2 regions of the Rhizobium sp. 'Codium 1' genome follow, and region 2 is predicted to be linked to the other one. Evidence: riboswitches for the same ligand, from Rfam matches in the RefSeq annotation. Region 2 holds a riboswitch; the other holds the start of a gene.

Region 1 (7,217 bases), on a different contig from region 2:
CAGTCTGCTCCTGATCTATGCGCCGATGGTCGCGGTGGTGCTCGCCCACATGATGCTGTCCTTCTTCCACACAGCGGCCCTCTTCCTGAGGATGGCTGCGGTCTCCCACGGCCGGCATCATCCGCGACCGGACGTTTCCTTTGAAAGTACCGCGGGCACGCTTCCGATCTATACGGTCATGGTCGCGCTCTATCGCGAGACGGCCGTCGTGCCGCAACTGATCGCGGCCCTCGATGCACTCGACTGGCCACGCAGCCTGCTCGATGTGAAACTGGTCTGCGAGGCGGATGACCTTGAAACGCTGGACGCCATAAGGCGGGCGCAGCCCGGACCGCATATCGAAGTGGTCGAGGTGCCGGCCATGGCGCCGCGCACCAAGCCGAAAGCGCTGACCTATGCGCTATCAGGCGCGCGCGGCGAGTTCCTGACCATCTACGATGCCGAAGATCGACCGCATCCGCAGCAACTGCAGGAGGCCTATCATGCCTTCCGTCTCGGCCCTTCCGAGCTCGCCTGTCTGCAGTCACCACTGGTGATCGACAATGCCGGCGACCGATGGATCAGCGCGATCTTCGCGCTCGAATATTCCGCCCTGTTCCGCCGTCTCCTGCCGGCACTCGGCTTCTATCGCCTGCCCTTGCCACTCGGCGGCACGTCGAACCATTTCAAGACCGCGCTGCTCAAGGCGAGCGGAGGCTGGGACCCCTATAATGTAACCGAGGACGCGGATCTCGGCATGCGGCTCTGTCGCATGGGCTATCGCTCCTCGACGCTCACACTTCCGACCTATGAGGATGCGCCGACCGATTTTGCCATCTGGCTCGCACAGCGCACCCGCTGGTACAAGGGCTGGCTGCAAACATGGCTGGTGCTGATGCGCCATCCCCTGCGTACCGCGCGCGACATGGGCCCGTTTTCCTTCTTTGTCTTCCAGCTGCTTGTCGGCGGCATGCTGGTCGCAGCGCTCAGCCATCCCGGTCTGCTGATCTTCATCACGCTCTCTGTCCTGTCGCTGATGCAGATCCCGGCGCCGCAACCGAATGTCTTCACCACGATGATGCTTGCCATGGACATTTTCAACATCCTGGGCAGCTATGCCGTCTTCTTCGCGCTTGGGGCCACACCGATGACGGACCGGGAGAAAAAGGGCATGGGGTGGAAATGGGCGATGATCCCCGTCTACTGGATGGCCGTGTCGCTGGCAGCCTGGAAGGCCGTGGTCGAGCTCAGGCTCAAGCCCTTTCACTGGAACAAGACACCGCACCAGCCGAGACGCAGCACATCCCTGGCGCTCGGAATTGTTCAGACAAATCCGGCAGTCCCCGCCGTCACGTCCTCGTCCGAGAGGTTGTGATCCCCGGCGACCCGCGTCAGCGTGACCCGGGCGCCGCGGTCTCGCAATTGCTTGGCCAGGATCTCACTCTCGCCGGCTGCGGGATCGTCCGATCCGATGACCATCTGAATGCGCGTGCCCGAGAGATCGGCTTTCGGCGGATCGCTCAGAACCGGCATGGGCCGCAGAAGCACCGCCTCGCGAACGATACCCGGATGCAACATGATCGTGGCCGCGAGAAAATTCGCGCCGTTGGAATAGCCGGCGAAACGCAGGCGCGTTTCGTCAATGCCATAGGCCTGTTTGGCATCCTCGATGAATGCGGCGAAGGCTTCGGCCTCCGCAACGATGTCCTTCTGGTCGAAATCGCGCGGACCGAAGCGGCGAAAGAAGCGGGCCACACCTTCCTCCGTCGCGCGGCCCCGGAGGCTGAGAAGGGTCGACGACGGCGCGATCTTGCGCGCGAAGGGCAGAAGGCTCGCCTCATTGCCGCCGGTTCCGTGCAGCAGGACGAGCGTCGAGCCATCACCGGCATCCGGCTCGTGGATGCGGTGCACGAAGGACAGGTCGCGGTATATGGTCCGAGGTTCTCCCGGAAGCGCGAATTGCGGCAGCATCGGCACGATGTCTTGCGGGCGCAGGTGAAAGTGTTCGGGGATGAAGAGCCGATCTCCGAGGGTTTCCAGCGGCTCGTCGATGGCAAAGCCCGGACCATCGGAGGCGAGTTCGATCAGACAGCCTGCGGGCTCGCGGACATAGAGGGAATAGAAGTATTTGCGGTCATGCATATTGATCGTGTCGTCACCGCGCGATTTCAGCTCGGTCGCCTGCGCTTCGACGGCAGCGCGATCAGCCATGCGCAGCGCCACATGATCGATGGCGCCGGTGCCGGGGGCTGCGGGCCAGAAGCCACTGGCGTCGCGCACATCGATACCCTGACCGCTTTCAGACGTAAGGCGGGTGATCGTGCCTTCGGTCGCCGACACACGGAAAAAGGCATGGCGGGTGAGAAAGTCGGCGGTCTGCTGAGGCTGCTCCGACAGCAGGGTCGCTGCCCGCAGACGGGTGATTGCATCCCTCCCTTCAATGCCGCGCACCGGCCAGGCCGCGCCCGGCTCAACCGCGCTCGTGCCGACGAGCTTGACGATGATGCCATCAGGGTCGATGAGCCTGAGCACAGGCTCGGCGAATTCGGTTGCGGGGCCGGTCGCTGCAACACCGAACTGCAAGGCACGCGTCAGCCAGAAGCCGATCGCATCCGGCTGAATGGCAAAGGCGATTTCGCTTGCCGCCCCATGGCCGACGCGGCCGGGGGAACCGTCTTCCCAGGCCAGAAATGTCACCAGCGAGCCGGGACCTGCGACGGCATCGCCGTAAAACAGATGGAGCTGGGCGGCATCCTCGAAGCCCCCTGTGCGCTTGACGAGCCTCAGGCCCAGAAAACCGCAATAGAAGTCGACATTGGCCTGGATCTTCCGGGTGATCGCCGTGATGTGGTGCAGGCCGCTGGTCATCGCATTCTCCCTGTTCTACCCTCCCTTACAACAAATCCAGACGAGGAAAAAATCATGGTGACACTGCTCGGCATTTCGGGAAGCCTGCGCAAGGGCTCGCTCAATACAGCGCTGCTGAAGGCCGCGACAGAAATCAAGGCCGAGGGCTATGCGCTGGAGGCTTCAGGCATCCACGGCATCCCTCTCTATGACGGAGACCTCGAAGAAGCAGAGGGCATCCCGGCCGCTGTCACCACTCTCAAGGAGAAGATCATCGCCGCCGATGGCGTGATCCTGTTCACGCCTGAATACAACAACGGCATCCCCGGCGCCTTCAAGAATGCCATCGACTGGCTCTCACGCCCTTCCTCCGACATGGCCAAGGTCTTTGGCAACAAGCCCTTCGCCCTGGTCGGCGCCTCGCCCGGCAATTTCGGCACCCTGCTCAGCCAGAACGCCTGGCTCTCGGTCCTGCACACGCTCGGCTGCCAGGTGTTTGCGGAAAAGCGGTTGATGGTGTCTCGGGCACATACGCTGTTCGACGCAGAGGGCAATCTCACCGACGAGGCCACCGCCAAGCGGCTCGGCGATCTGCTGGCGGCGTTTGCGCGGTTTGCGGGGCACAGGTGAGAAGAGCTGGAGCGGGTGAAGGGAATCGAACCCTCGTATTCAGCTTGGGAAGCTGCTGCTCTACCATTGAGCTACACCCGCAACGGGGATGAGAAATCCAACAGTTCGACCGGAGTGTCAAGCCGGATGGGACGGAAAGGGGCGCGAATGCAGCGCCCTCTTTGTCAGGGCAGGCGGAAGTGCTTGGAGAGTTTCAAGCCCTGTGCCTGGTAGTTCGAGCCAAGGCCCGTACCATAGAGGCCCTCCGGGCGCTCCTGCATATGCTCGTAGACCAGGCGGCCGATCACCTGGCCGTGTTCGAGGATGAACGGCACTTCGTGGCTGCGGACTTCGAGCACCGCGCGGCTGCCCGAGCCGCCGGCCGGCGCGTGGCCGAAGCCGGGGTCGAAGAAGCCGGCATAGTGGACGCGGAATTCGCCGACCAGGGGGTCGTAGGGCGTCATTTCGGCGGCGTAGAGCGGCGGCACATGCACGGCCTCGTTCGAGACGAGGATGTAGAACTCGTCCGGATCGAGGATGAGTTCGTCGCGGCCACGGCTGTAGAGCGGCTCCCAGAAATCCAAGACCTCATGGGCACCCTTCAGGTCGACGTCTATGACCGAGGTGTGGTGCTTGCCGCGATAGCCGATCAGGCCTTGCGGGCCCGAACCTTTCAGGTCGATCGACAGCGCAATGCCGCCGCCCGAGACGTTTGGCATGTCGCTCGCAACCAGCGTCTCGGCCTTGTGCAGGTCAAAGAGTTCGGCCTCGCCCAGTAGGGCATGGCCGACCCGGAAACGGATCTGCGACAGGCGGGAGCCGCGTCGCACGATAATCGGGAAGGTGCGCGGCGAGATTTCGAGAAAGAGCTGGCCCTTGTAGCCGGCAGGGACCTTGTCGAATTCCTGGGCGTAATCGACCATGACGCGGGTGAAGATGTCGAGGCGGCCGGTCGAACTCTTCGGATTGGCCGAAGCCGAGATTTCGGCCGGCAGGTCGAGGCTTTCCATCAGCGGCACGATGTAGACGCAGCCGGTTTCGAGAACCGCACCGTATTCGAGATCGATCTCGTGAAGGGTCAGCCGCTCCAGCTTCTCGGCAACCGTATGCCCCCGGCCCGGCATGAAACTCGCGCGCACGCGGATCGCCTTGCCACCCAGGCGCAGATCGAGGCTTGCGGGCTGGATCTGGTCCTTGTCCAGCATGACCTCGCTCTTCAGCTGGCCGCCACCGAACAAGGCGCCGATCGCACGATCGGACAAAATCCCGGGTTTCAAGGTCATGATCTCAATCCTGTTTGGGACCGACAAAACCAAAGCCCACCAATTGACGCAAGGCCCGCGAAGGCGTAAGGCAGCCTTATCCCGTGGTGATTTGGCCGGTCGGCTTGCAGCCACGTTAAACAAGTGGCTAAATAGACCGGGTTTACGAAACCGGTCCGTTCACGCGACCGGTTTTTTTGTGTTCGAAAGGCACGCGCATGAGCAAGAACTGGCGCCCGGCAACCACCCTCGTCCATGGCGGCACGCTACGCTCTCCCTATGGCGAGACGTCCGAAGCGATCTTCCTCACCCAGGGCTTCGTCTATGACAGCTCGGAAGCGGCGGAGGCCCGCTTCAAGGGCGAGAACGAAGGCTATATCTACGCCCGCTACGGCAGCCCGACCAATGACATGTTCGAAAAGCGCATGTGCATGATGGAAGGCGCCGAAGATGCGCGCGCCATGGCGTCGGGCATGGCCGCCGTCGCCGCCGCGGTACTGTGCCAGGTCAAGGCCGGCGACCATATCGTCGCTGCCCGCGCGCTTTTCGGCTCCTGCCGTTACGTCGTCGAGACGCTGGCGCCCCGTTACGGCGTGGAATGCACACTGGTCGACGGCCGGGACCTCGCCAACTGGGAAGCCGCGATCCGGCCGAATACCAAGGTCATGTTCCTGGAAAGCCCGACCAACCCGACGCTCGAAGTGATCGACGTCGCGGGCGTCGCCAAGCTCGCCGACCAGATCGGTGCCAAGCTGATCGTCGACAACGTCTTTGCCACCCCGCTCTTCCAGAAGCCTCTGGAGCTCGGCGCGCATGTCGTCGTCTATTCCGCGACGAAGCATATCGACGGCCAGGGCCGCTGCCTCGGCGGCGTCGTCTTGTCGTCGAAGGAATGGATCGACGAGAATCTGCACGATTACTTCCGCCATACCGGCCCTGCCATGTCGCCATTCAATGCCTGGACGCTTCTGAAGGGCGTCGAGACATTGCCGCTGCGCGTCAAGCAGCAAACGGCGAGTGCCGCAGCGATCGCCGATTTCCTCGCGGAACAGGGTGCCGTGGCGAAGGTGATCTATCCCGGACGCAAGGATCATCCGCAGGCCGATATCATCGCCAAGCAGATGACCGGCGGCTCGACGCTGGTATGCTTCGAGTTGAAGGGCGGCAAGGACGCGGCCTTCAAGCTGCAGAATGCGCTCGAGATCATCAAGATCTCCAACAATCTCGGCGACGCCAAGAGCCTGATCACCCATCCGGCCACCACCACCCATAAGAACCTCACCGACGAAGCCCGCGCCGAGCTCGGGATTTCGGGCGGCACTGTCCGTCTGTCCTGCGGGATCGAGGACACGCTGGACCTGATCGAAGACTTCGAAAAGGCGTTCAAGGCCATCTGAGCCGACACCGAAGCGCTTCGGCATACAAAAATTATCAGCCGCGAGTGGCGTCGCGACTGCCCCCTTGCCCTTGACGCGACGGGCTGCGTCGTTATCCCTTCAAGGCAATGTGACGTTCCGCGGCGGATCTTGTTGCCGCCACAAAGAACGCCATGTCTATGGGAATGAAGACACGCTTTCGCAGGGTCCATGCATGTATCGCGCACTGACACGGGACATCGAGGTTCTGGTCGAACCTTACTATCTCGAGGAACAGTCTGACCCGGATGACAGCCGCTACGTCTGGGGCTACCGGATCGTGATCTCCAATCATTCGGCGAAGACTGTGCGCCTGACGCATCGCTACTGGCATATCACCGACCAGAACGGCCAGGTGGACGAAGTGAGCGGCCCCGGCGTCGTCGGTGAACAGCCCTGCCTCGCTCCCGGCGACACCTATGAATACGCCTCCGGCTGCCCGCTCGATACGCCCTCGGGCATGATGTATGGCACCTATCGCATGGAGACCGACGACGGCGAGGCATTCGATGTCGAAATCCCCGCCTTCTCTCTGGACAGTCCGGGCATGGTTCGCACGCTCAATTAGCGCTTTGCGGTTGAGTTGCGCGTGCCCAGTCGCTATCTGGAAGGTCAGATCCGTACTTCCAGCCAGGGGCACCATCCGGCATGAGCATCCAGTATCTCGTCACCCATAGTGGCGGCTTCCATGCCGACGAACTGCTGTCGTCCGTCATCCTGACGCGCCTTTTCCCGGATGCGAAGATCGTGCGCAGCCGGGCGCCCGACTGGATCACGCCCGCGACAGACCGCATCATCTACGATGTCGGCGGCGCCTATGATGCAAACGCCCAAATCTTTGATCACCATCAGCGCGGCGCTCCGCTCCGCGAGGATGGCCAGCCCTTCAGCTCCTTCGGCCTCGTCTGGAAGCACTATGGAAAGGATTATCTCGCCGTTCTCGGCGTTCCGGTCGGCCATGTCGATGCAATCCACGAGAGCTTCGACACCAAGTTCGTTCTCCCGATCGATCTGCTGGACAATGGCGCCCTCAGCCCCGCGACGGCCGGGCCTCTGGCCGACCTCACACTGCCGAGCCTCCTGGAAACCCTGAAACCCGTCTTCG
Region 2 (7,217 bases):
GGTTGGCGACACCCGTGCCGGCGATGTCAGGGGCCGAACCGTGCACCGGCTCATAGAGTGCCTTGCGCTTGCCCGTCTTCGCGTCCGGAGCACCGAGCGAGGCGGAAGGCAGCATACCAAGTGAGCCCGTCAGCATGGCCGCGACGTCGGAGAGCATGTCGCCGAACAGATTGTCAGTCACGATGACGTCGAACTGCTTCGGCGCGCGGACGAGCTGCATGCCGCCGGCGTCGGCCAGCATGTGGTCGAGCTTGACGTCGGAGAACTTCTCCTTGTGCGTCGCGGTCACGACCTGGTTCCACAGGACGCCGGACTTCATGACGTTGCGCTTTTCCATCGAGCAGACGCGGTTGCCACGGGTCCGGGCCAGTTCGAAGGCGACGGCCGAGATCCGTTCGATTTCGTAGGTGTCGTAGACCTGGGTATCGATGGCGCGCTTCTGGCCATTGCCGAGATCGGTGATGGTCTTCGGCTCACCGAAATAGACGCCGCCGGTCAACTCGCGAACGATGAGGATATCGAGACCCTCGACCAGCTCAGGCTTCAGCGAGGACGCATTGGCAAGCGCCGGGTAGCAGATGGCCGGGCGCAGATTGGCGAAAAGCTCGAGATCCTTGCGCAGGCGCAGCAGTCCGGCTTCCGGGCGTACCTCATAGGGCACGTCATCCCACTTCGGACCGCCCACGGCACCGAACAGCACGGCGTCGGCAGAAAGCGCCTTTGCCATGTCTTCTTCTGAAATCGCCGCCCCATGGGCGTCATAGGCGGAGCCCCCGACGAGACCTTCGTCCGTCACGAACCCGGCACCCTGCGCCTCATTCATATAGGCAATGATCTTGCGAACTTCGGTCATGGCCTCTGGGCCGATGCCGTCACCGGGCAGCAGAAGAAGATTGCGAGCCGTCATGGAAACCCTCCACTCGAATAGAAGTCGCGGCTTCTTACGCCCGGGGCACGGCCATTTCAAGCGAGATAGGCCGGAAACGGTACGCATCGAGGTCTGCCATGACAGGGATAACGCCGTTGACCTCAGACCGGCTGCGGGTCCAAAAAGGCGCCTCTGCAAATTGGACCCATCCCACATGCCGCTCTCGCCGCTCCATATCGAAACTCCCCTGCTCAGAACCGCCGCCGACTACAGTGCCAGCGGCCTGCCGCTCTGGCTGAAGATCGATGCATTGCAGCCTTCCGGCAGCTTCAAGCTGAGAGGCGTTGGCCTTCTCTGCCAGCACGAGGTTGCGAAAGGCGCGAAGGAGATCTTCTGCGCGTCCGGCGGCAACGCCGGGATCGCAGCCGCGGTGGCGGGCCGCGCATTGCAGGTCCCGGTGACCATCGTCGTCCCCGAAACGACATCCGAAGCGGTTGGTGCCCGCATCGCGGCAACCGGCGCCAATGTGCTCGTCCACGGGCAGGTTTTCGATGAGGCCAATGCCCATGCCGTTGCGCTCGCCGCCGAACGCAGGGCGGCCTATGTCCATCCCTATGACCACCCGCTGCTCTGGGAAGGTCATGCCACCTTGATCGATGAGGTGGTGAAATCAGGCGCAGCCTTCGACTGCGTGATCACCAGCGTCGGCGGCGGTGGGCTTCTGGCCGGCATTGTCGAGGGCCTGCGCCGCAATGGCTTGCCGGACATCCCCGTTGTCGCGGTCGAAACAGAAGGTGCGGCCTCCCTGAATGCTGCGGTCGCTGCGAAAGAGCGCGTGACCCTGCCGGCGATCACCTCGATCGCCAATTCGCTTGGCGCACGGCAGGTCGCACAGCATGTCTTCGACTTGCTGGACACGCATCCGATCGAGAGCGTCACGGTAACCGATGCACAGGCTGTCGCGGCCTGTCTGAAATTCGCCGATGCGCAGCGGATCCTGGTCGAACCAGCCTGCGGTGCAGCACTCGCCGTTGCAGATGTGCATGCCGATCTGCTGTCGCGCTTCAAGGCGCCGCTCGTCGAGGTGTGCGGCGGGATCGGCGTGTCGCTCGCGTCACTCGAGACATGGCGCACGCGCTTCCTCTGAACCAATAAAAAAGCCGGGCTCACGCCCGGCTTGATTGTCTCACATCCGCTGCTGGTCTCAGGCCCAGGGGCGCTGCGCAGCGTTGGACTGTTCGAAACTCGTGATATTCGATGCCTTTTCGAGGGTCAGGCCGATGTCATCGAGGCCGTTCAGCAGGCAATGGCGCTTGAAGGCATCGATTTCAAACGAGATCCGGCCGCCGTCGGGACCGGTGATTTCCGAGGCTTCCAGATCGACGGTCAGCACGGCATTCGAACCGCGGCTGGCATCATCCATCAGCTTGTCCAGATCGCTCTGGCTGACGATGATCGGCAGGATGCCGTTCTTGAAGCAGTTGTTGTAGAAAATATCGGCGAAGGACGTTGAGATCACGCAGCGGATGCCGAAGTCCAGCAAGGCCCAGGGTGCATGTTCGCGCGAGGAACCGCAGCCGAAATTGTCGCCGGCAACGAGGATCTGCGCATTGCGGTAGGCCGGCTTGTTCAGGACGAAATCCGGGTTCTCCGAACCGTCTTCCTTGTAGCGAGCCTCCGCAAAGAGGCCTGTGCCGAGACCGGTGCGCTTGATGGTCTTCAGATAGTCCTTCGGAATGATCATGTCCGTGTCGACGTTGACGACCGGAAGCGGTGCTGCGACACCGGTGAGCTTTACGAACTTGTCCATCAATCTGCCTTCGATCTGGCTAATGCGGGTTTGGTGTCCCGCCCATAGAGCAAAACCGCGAGAAATTGAAGGAGATTCTTGCAAATGACGGATGCGGGCCCGCAGGATTTGCCCACGTGTCTATCCTCTCACCCGCGCGCGGGTCGGAGACGGATCGCAGTCCTGTACGATCAGAGATCGATGATGGTGCCCTTGCCGTCGTTCCAGACGCGCACGCCCTCGCTCGGTTTTGCCTTCGCATAGACCGGAGCGCGCTTCGTCTTGCCCATCAGCATGCGAGCACCGAGTGTCACGGTGAGGAGCGCCCCGATGACAAGCGTCAGCGAGACCGCGAAAGCGGCTGCGATACCGACAAATGCAAGGCCGGCAATGGCATAGGCGGCGGAGCGGATATTTTGCATGATCGTGTCCTTTCTCGCCAGCCAAGGTGGCCCTTCTTCTCCAGCATTGCAAGGGGCTTTCACCCAATTGTCATCTTGCGTGGTCGGCCAAAGCTTGCCAGAACTCGCCCATGACTTCAGAGCCATTCTCCTTTCGCTTTCACCACCCCTCTCGGTTGCGTCGGTCCGTGCTGACGGTGCCGGCGGTCAACGAACGGGCCCTGCAAAAGGTGCCCGGCCTCGACTGCGACGCGGTGATCTACGACCTCGAGGACTCGGTTGCCGAAGACCGGAAGGCGGAAGCGCGAGACAAGCTTCTGACATTCCTGACAAATTCTGACCTCGGACATCGCGAGCGCATCATTCGCATCAACGCGACGGATACACCCCATTTTCTCGAGGACATGAACCTCATCCTTGCTGCAGCGCCCGACGCCGTCCTTCTCCCGAAGGTCGAAGAGCCGGTAACGGTCCAGGACGTTGCGGATCGTCTCGGCGAGCACGCTGCGGCGGAAGGTCTCAGGATCTGGGCAATGATCGAAACCCCGCGCGGCATCCTCAACGGTGCAGCGATCGCCTCCGCCGGCCGGACGAGCGACAGCCGGCTCGATGCCTTGGTCGTCGGCTTGAACGACCTGCGCAAGGCGACCGGCATCCCGGATGCGCCGGGGCGCACCTATCTGGTGCCTTATCTGATGCAGGTCGTGCTCGCGGCCCGTGCCTATGGACTTGATGTCATCGACAGTGTCTCGAACGATTTCCGCGATCTCGAAGCTCTGTCGGCCGAGTGCGCACAAGGGCGCGGCATGGGGTTCGACGGAAAGATGCTGATCCATCCGGCCCAGATCAGTCCCGCCAACCAACATTTCGGACCCGACGAGGCGGCAATCATCGACGCCCGCATAGTGGCCAATGCTTTCGCCGACCCGGCCCATGCGGGCCTCAACGTCATCAACATCGATGGGCGCATGATCGAGAAGCTGCATGCCGAGGAGGCGACGCGCCTTCTCGCCAAGGTCGCCCTGATCGACGCCAGAAAGGACAAGTCTCCATGAAAGTCTATCGTTTCCTTACCGGCCCTGACGATTCCAGCTTCTGCCACCGCGTCACCGATGCCCTCAACAAGGGTTGGGAACTGCATGGCTCCCCGAGCCACTCCTTCAATGCGGCCGAGAACAAGATGTATTGCGGCCAGGCCGTGGTGAAGACCGTGCATGGCAAGGACTATGATCCGTCGATGAAACTCGGCGAGCAATAGCCAGCTCGCCACACAGCCGGCGAGGGCGAAACTGGCTTTCCGGCGCGGTGCCCGGCTGTGCCTCCATACCTGGCCGAACCCCATTGATTCGCAGTCCGGACAGGGGTAAAACGCCTCGTTCCGTGGTGATTTGGCCGGCCGGCTTGCAGCCACGTAAAATAAGTCGCTAAAGGGCCGAGGCGAGTTATCAGACTTTCCGAGGACCGGTGGCGATATTGAAGGCGCCGGTATTTTTGTTTCCGCGGTCCGAAGACCGCCGTGACAAGGAAAGTCGAGAGTAAGATGCCGATCAGGATTCCCGATACGCTGCCCGCCTTTGAGACCCTCGTGCATGAGGGCGTGCGGGTCATGACCGAAACCATGGCTATCCGCCAGGACATTCGCCCACTGCAGATCGGCCTGCTCAACCTCATGCCGAACAAGATCAAGACCGAAGTCCAGTTCGCCCGGCTGATCGGCGCCTCGCCGCTGCAGGTGGAGCTGACACTCGTCCGTGTCGGCGGCCACAAGGCCAAGAACACGCCGGAAGACCATCTCCTGTCCTTCTACCAGACCTGGGACGAGGTGAAGCACCGCAAGTTCGACGGCTTCATCATCACCGGCGCCCCGATCGAGACCCTGCCCTTCGAGGAGGTTACCTATTGGCCGGAACTCGAGCAGATCCTCGATTGGACCGAGACCCACGTGCATTCGACCATGAATGTTTGCTGGGGCGGCATGGCCGCCATCTACCACTTCCACAAGGTTCCGAAACATCCGCTGAAGGAAAAGGCGTTTGGCGTCTATCGCCATCGAAACCTCGCGCCCTCATCGGTCTATCTCAACGGGTTTTCGGACGATTTTCAGGTGCCGGTCTCGCGCTGGACGGAAGTTCGCCGCGCCGACATCGAGAAGATATCGGACCTGGAAATCCTGCTGGAATCCGACGAGATGGGCGTCTGCCTGGTGCAGGAGAAGCGCGCCAACCGCCTCTATATGTTCAATCACGTGGAATATGACTCGACCTCGCTGGGCGACGAATATTTCCGCGACAAGTCTGCCGGAATTCCGATCAAGCTGCCCCACAATTACTTCCCCCACAACGATGACGCACTCCCCCCGCTCAACCGCTGGCGCGGCCATGCGCATCTGCTGTTTGGCAACTGGATCAATGAGATCTACCAGATGACGCCCTATGACCTGAATGAGATCGGCAGCGGTGTAACACGCTGATACCGCACGTTTATGGAGGCCGTTTTTGGCGGGACAGGCTGGTCGCTCTGTGACAGGATGCGGCCGCCGATAAACCGAGCCTATTCTGATCGATGTTTCTGCCGTTTTTCCTGCGATTGAAAGAAGAGAAGGTTCCTGTGACGCTGCGGGAATACCTCGCTCTGCTGCAAGGCCTTCAGGCGGGCCTTGTCGATTTCGATCCGGATGGCTTCTACTATCTCGCCCGCACCACGCTGGTGAAGGACGAGCGTTTCATCGATCGTTTCGATCGGGTCTTTTCGGAGATTTTCGGCGGCATTTTCAGTGGAGATGCCAACAAGGGCATCGATGCGGGCATCATCCCGGAAGACTGGCTGCGCCGCCTCGGCGAGAAGCACCTCTCGGACGAAGACAAGAAGCTGATCGAGGCACTGGGCGGCTTCGAGAAGCTGATGGAGACCCTCAGGCAACGTCTCGCGGAGCAGAAGGAGCGCCACCAGGGCGGCAATAAGTGGATCGGCACGGCCGGCACGTCGCCCTTCGGCGCTTATGGCTACAATCCGGAAGGCGTGCGCATCGGCCAGAACGAAAGCCGGCACCGGAAAGCGGTGAAGGTCTGGGACCAGCGCGAGTTCCGCAATCTCGATGACCGCGTCGAATTGGGCACGCGCAACATCAAGGTGGCGCTGCGACGATTGCGCCGCTTCGTGCGCGAGGGAGCAGCAGAAGAGCTGGATCTCTCCGGCACGATCCGCTCGACCGCCGAACACGGCTATCTCGACGTGAAGACCCGGCCCGAACGGCGCAATGCCGTGAAGCTGCTGATGTTCTTCGACATCGGCGGCTCGATGGACGACCATGTCCGCGAGATCGAGGAGCTGTTCTCGGCCGCACGTTCCGAATTCCGGCACATGGAATATTTCTACTTCCACAACTGTCCATACGAGAAGGTCTGGAAGGACAACCAACGACGCCATGCAGATGCCATGGCGACCCTCGACGTCATCCGCACGTTCGGGCCGGACTACCGGCTGATCTTTGTCGGCGATGCGGCGATGAGCCCCTATGAGGTCACACATCCGGGCGGCTCGGTCGAGCACTGGAACGCCGAGAGTGGCGCGACCTGGCTGACGCGGCTCACAGATCACTTCCCGCGGCATCTCTGGATCAATCCCCTGCCGGAGACACGTTGGGACTATACGATGTCGGTGGGCTTGATTCGAAATCTGATTGGGAACCGAATGCATGCCCTGACGCTCGGTGGCCTGGAAGCCGCCGCACGCGAACTGGCACGGTGACCGCGAAACAGTAGACAACAATGAGACAAAGCGAGGAAACGACGCGATGACGAGGACTGTGTTCGGCGTGATGCCAACGGGAGACGCAGTGGAGAAAGTGGTCCTGAAGGGAGGCGGCCTGACCGCCTCGATCCTCACCTTCGGTGCTGTGTTGCAGGATCTGCGTCTCGAAGGTCACGACGCTCCTCTGGTGCTCGGCTTCGAAGATCTTGCCGGCTATCTCGATCATTCACCCTATTTCGGCGCGACACCCGGACGCTGTGCGAACCGGATAGGCGATGGCCGATTCACTCTTGATGGCGTCGATCATCAGCTTGAGCTCAACGAGCGCGGTGTCAGTCACCTTCATGGCGGCTCGGACGGCATGGGGCGCCGGAACTGGGTGATCCTCGAATTCGGCCCCGACGTCGTC

What was found. A riboswitch is a leader RNA that binds a small molecule or an ion and turns the genes downstream of it on or off. The one in region 2 is predicted to bind S-adenosylmethionine.
Region 1: it holds a riboswitch for S-adenosylmethionine, as region 2 does, so the genes downstream of both, LJE98_RS03025 (O-succinylhomoserine sulfhydrylase) here and metA (homoserine O-acetyltransferase MetA) in region 2, are expected to answer to the same signal.

Annotation. Positions count from the first base shown of each region.
Region 1 is NZ_JAJGPW010000001.1:636,047-643,263, forward strand. It holds gene LJE98_RS03000 (glycosyltransferase family 2 protein) at 1-1,354, shown strand, start outside; gene LJE98_RS03005 (VOC family protein) at 1,303-2,847, opposite strand; gene LJE98_RS03010 (NADPH-dependent FMN reductase) at 2,902-3,456, shown strand; tRNA gene LJE98_RS03015 (tRNA-Gly) at 3,464-3,537, opposite strand; gene LJE98_RS03020 (2'-deoxycytidine 5'-triphosphate deaminase) at 3,621-4,718, opposite strand; SAM riboswitch at 4,792-4,870, shown strand; gene LJE98_RS03025 (O-succinylhomoserine sulfhydrylase) at 4,916-6,094, shown strand; gene apaG (Co2+/Mg2+ efflux protein ApaG) at 6,288-6,680, shown strand; gene LJE98_RS03035 (MYG1 family protein) at 6,761-7,217, shown strand, end outside.
Region 2 is NZ_JAJGPW010000003.1:308,687-315,903, forward strand. It holds gene leuB (3-isopropylmalate dehydrogenase) at 1-907, opposite strand, end outside; gene LJE98_RS10900 (pyridoxal-phosphate dependent enzyme) at 1,083-2,015, shown strand; gene leuD (3-isopropylmalate dehydratase small subunit) at 2,073-2,678, opposite strand; gene LJE98_RS10910 (hypothetical protein) at 2,849-3,079, opposite strand; gene LJE98_RS10915 (HpcH/HpaI aldolase/citrate lyase family protein) at 3,190-4,113, shown strand; gene LJE98_RS10920 (DUF1737 domain-containing protein) at 4,110-4,316, shown strand; SAM riboswitch at 4,429-4,506, shown strand; gene metA (homoserine O-acetyltransferase MetA) at 4,599-5,528, shown strand; gene LJE98_RS10930 (vWA domain-containing protein) at 5,621-6,805, shown strand; gene LJE98_RS10935 (aldose epimerase family protein) at 6,852-7,217, shown strand, end outside.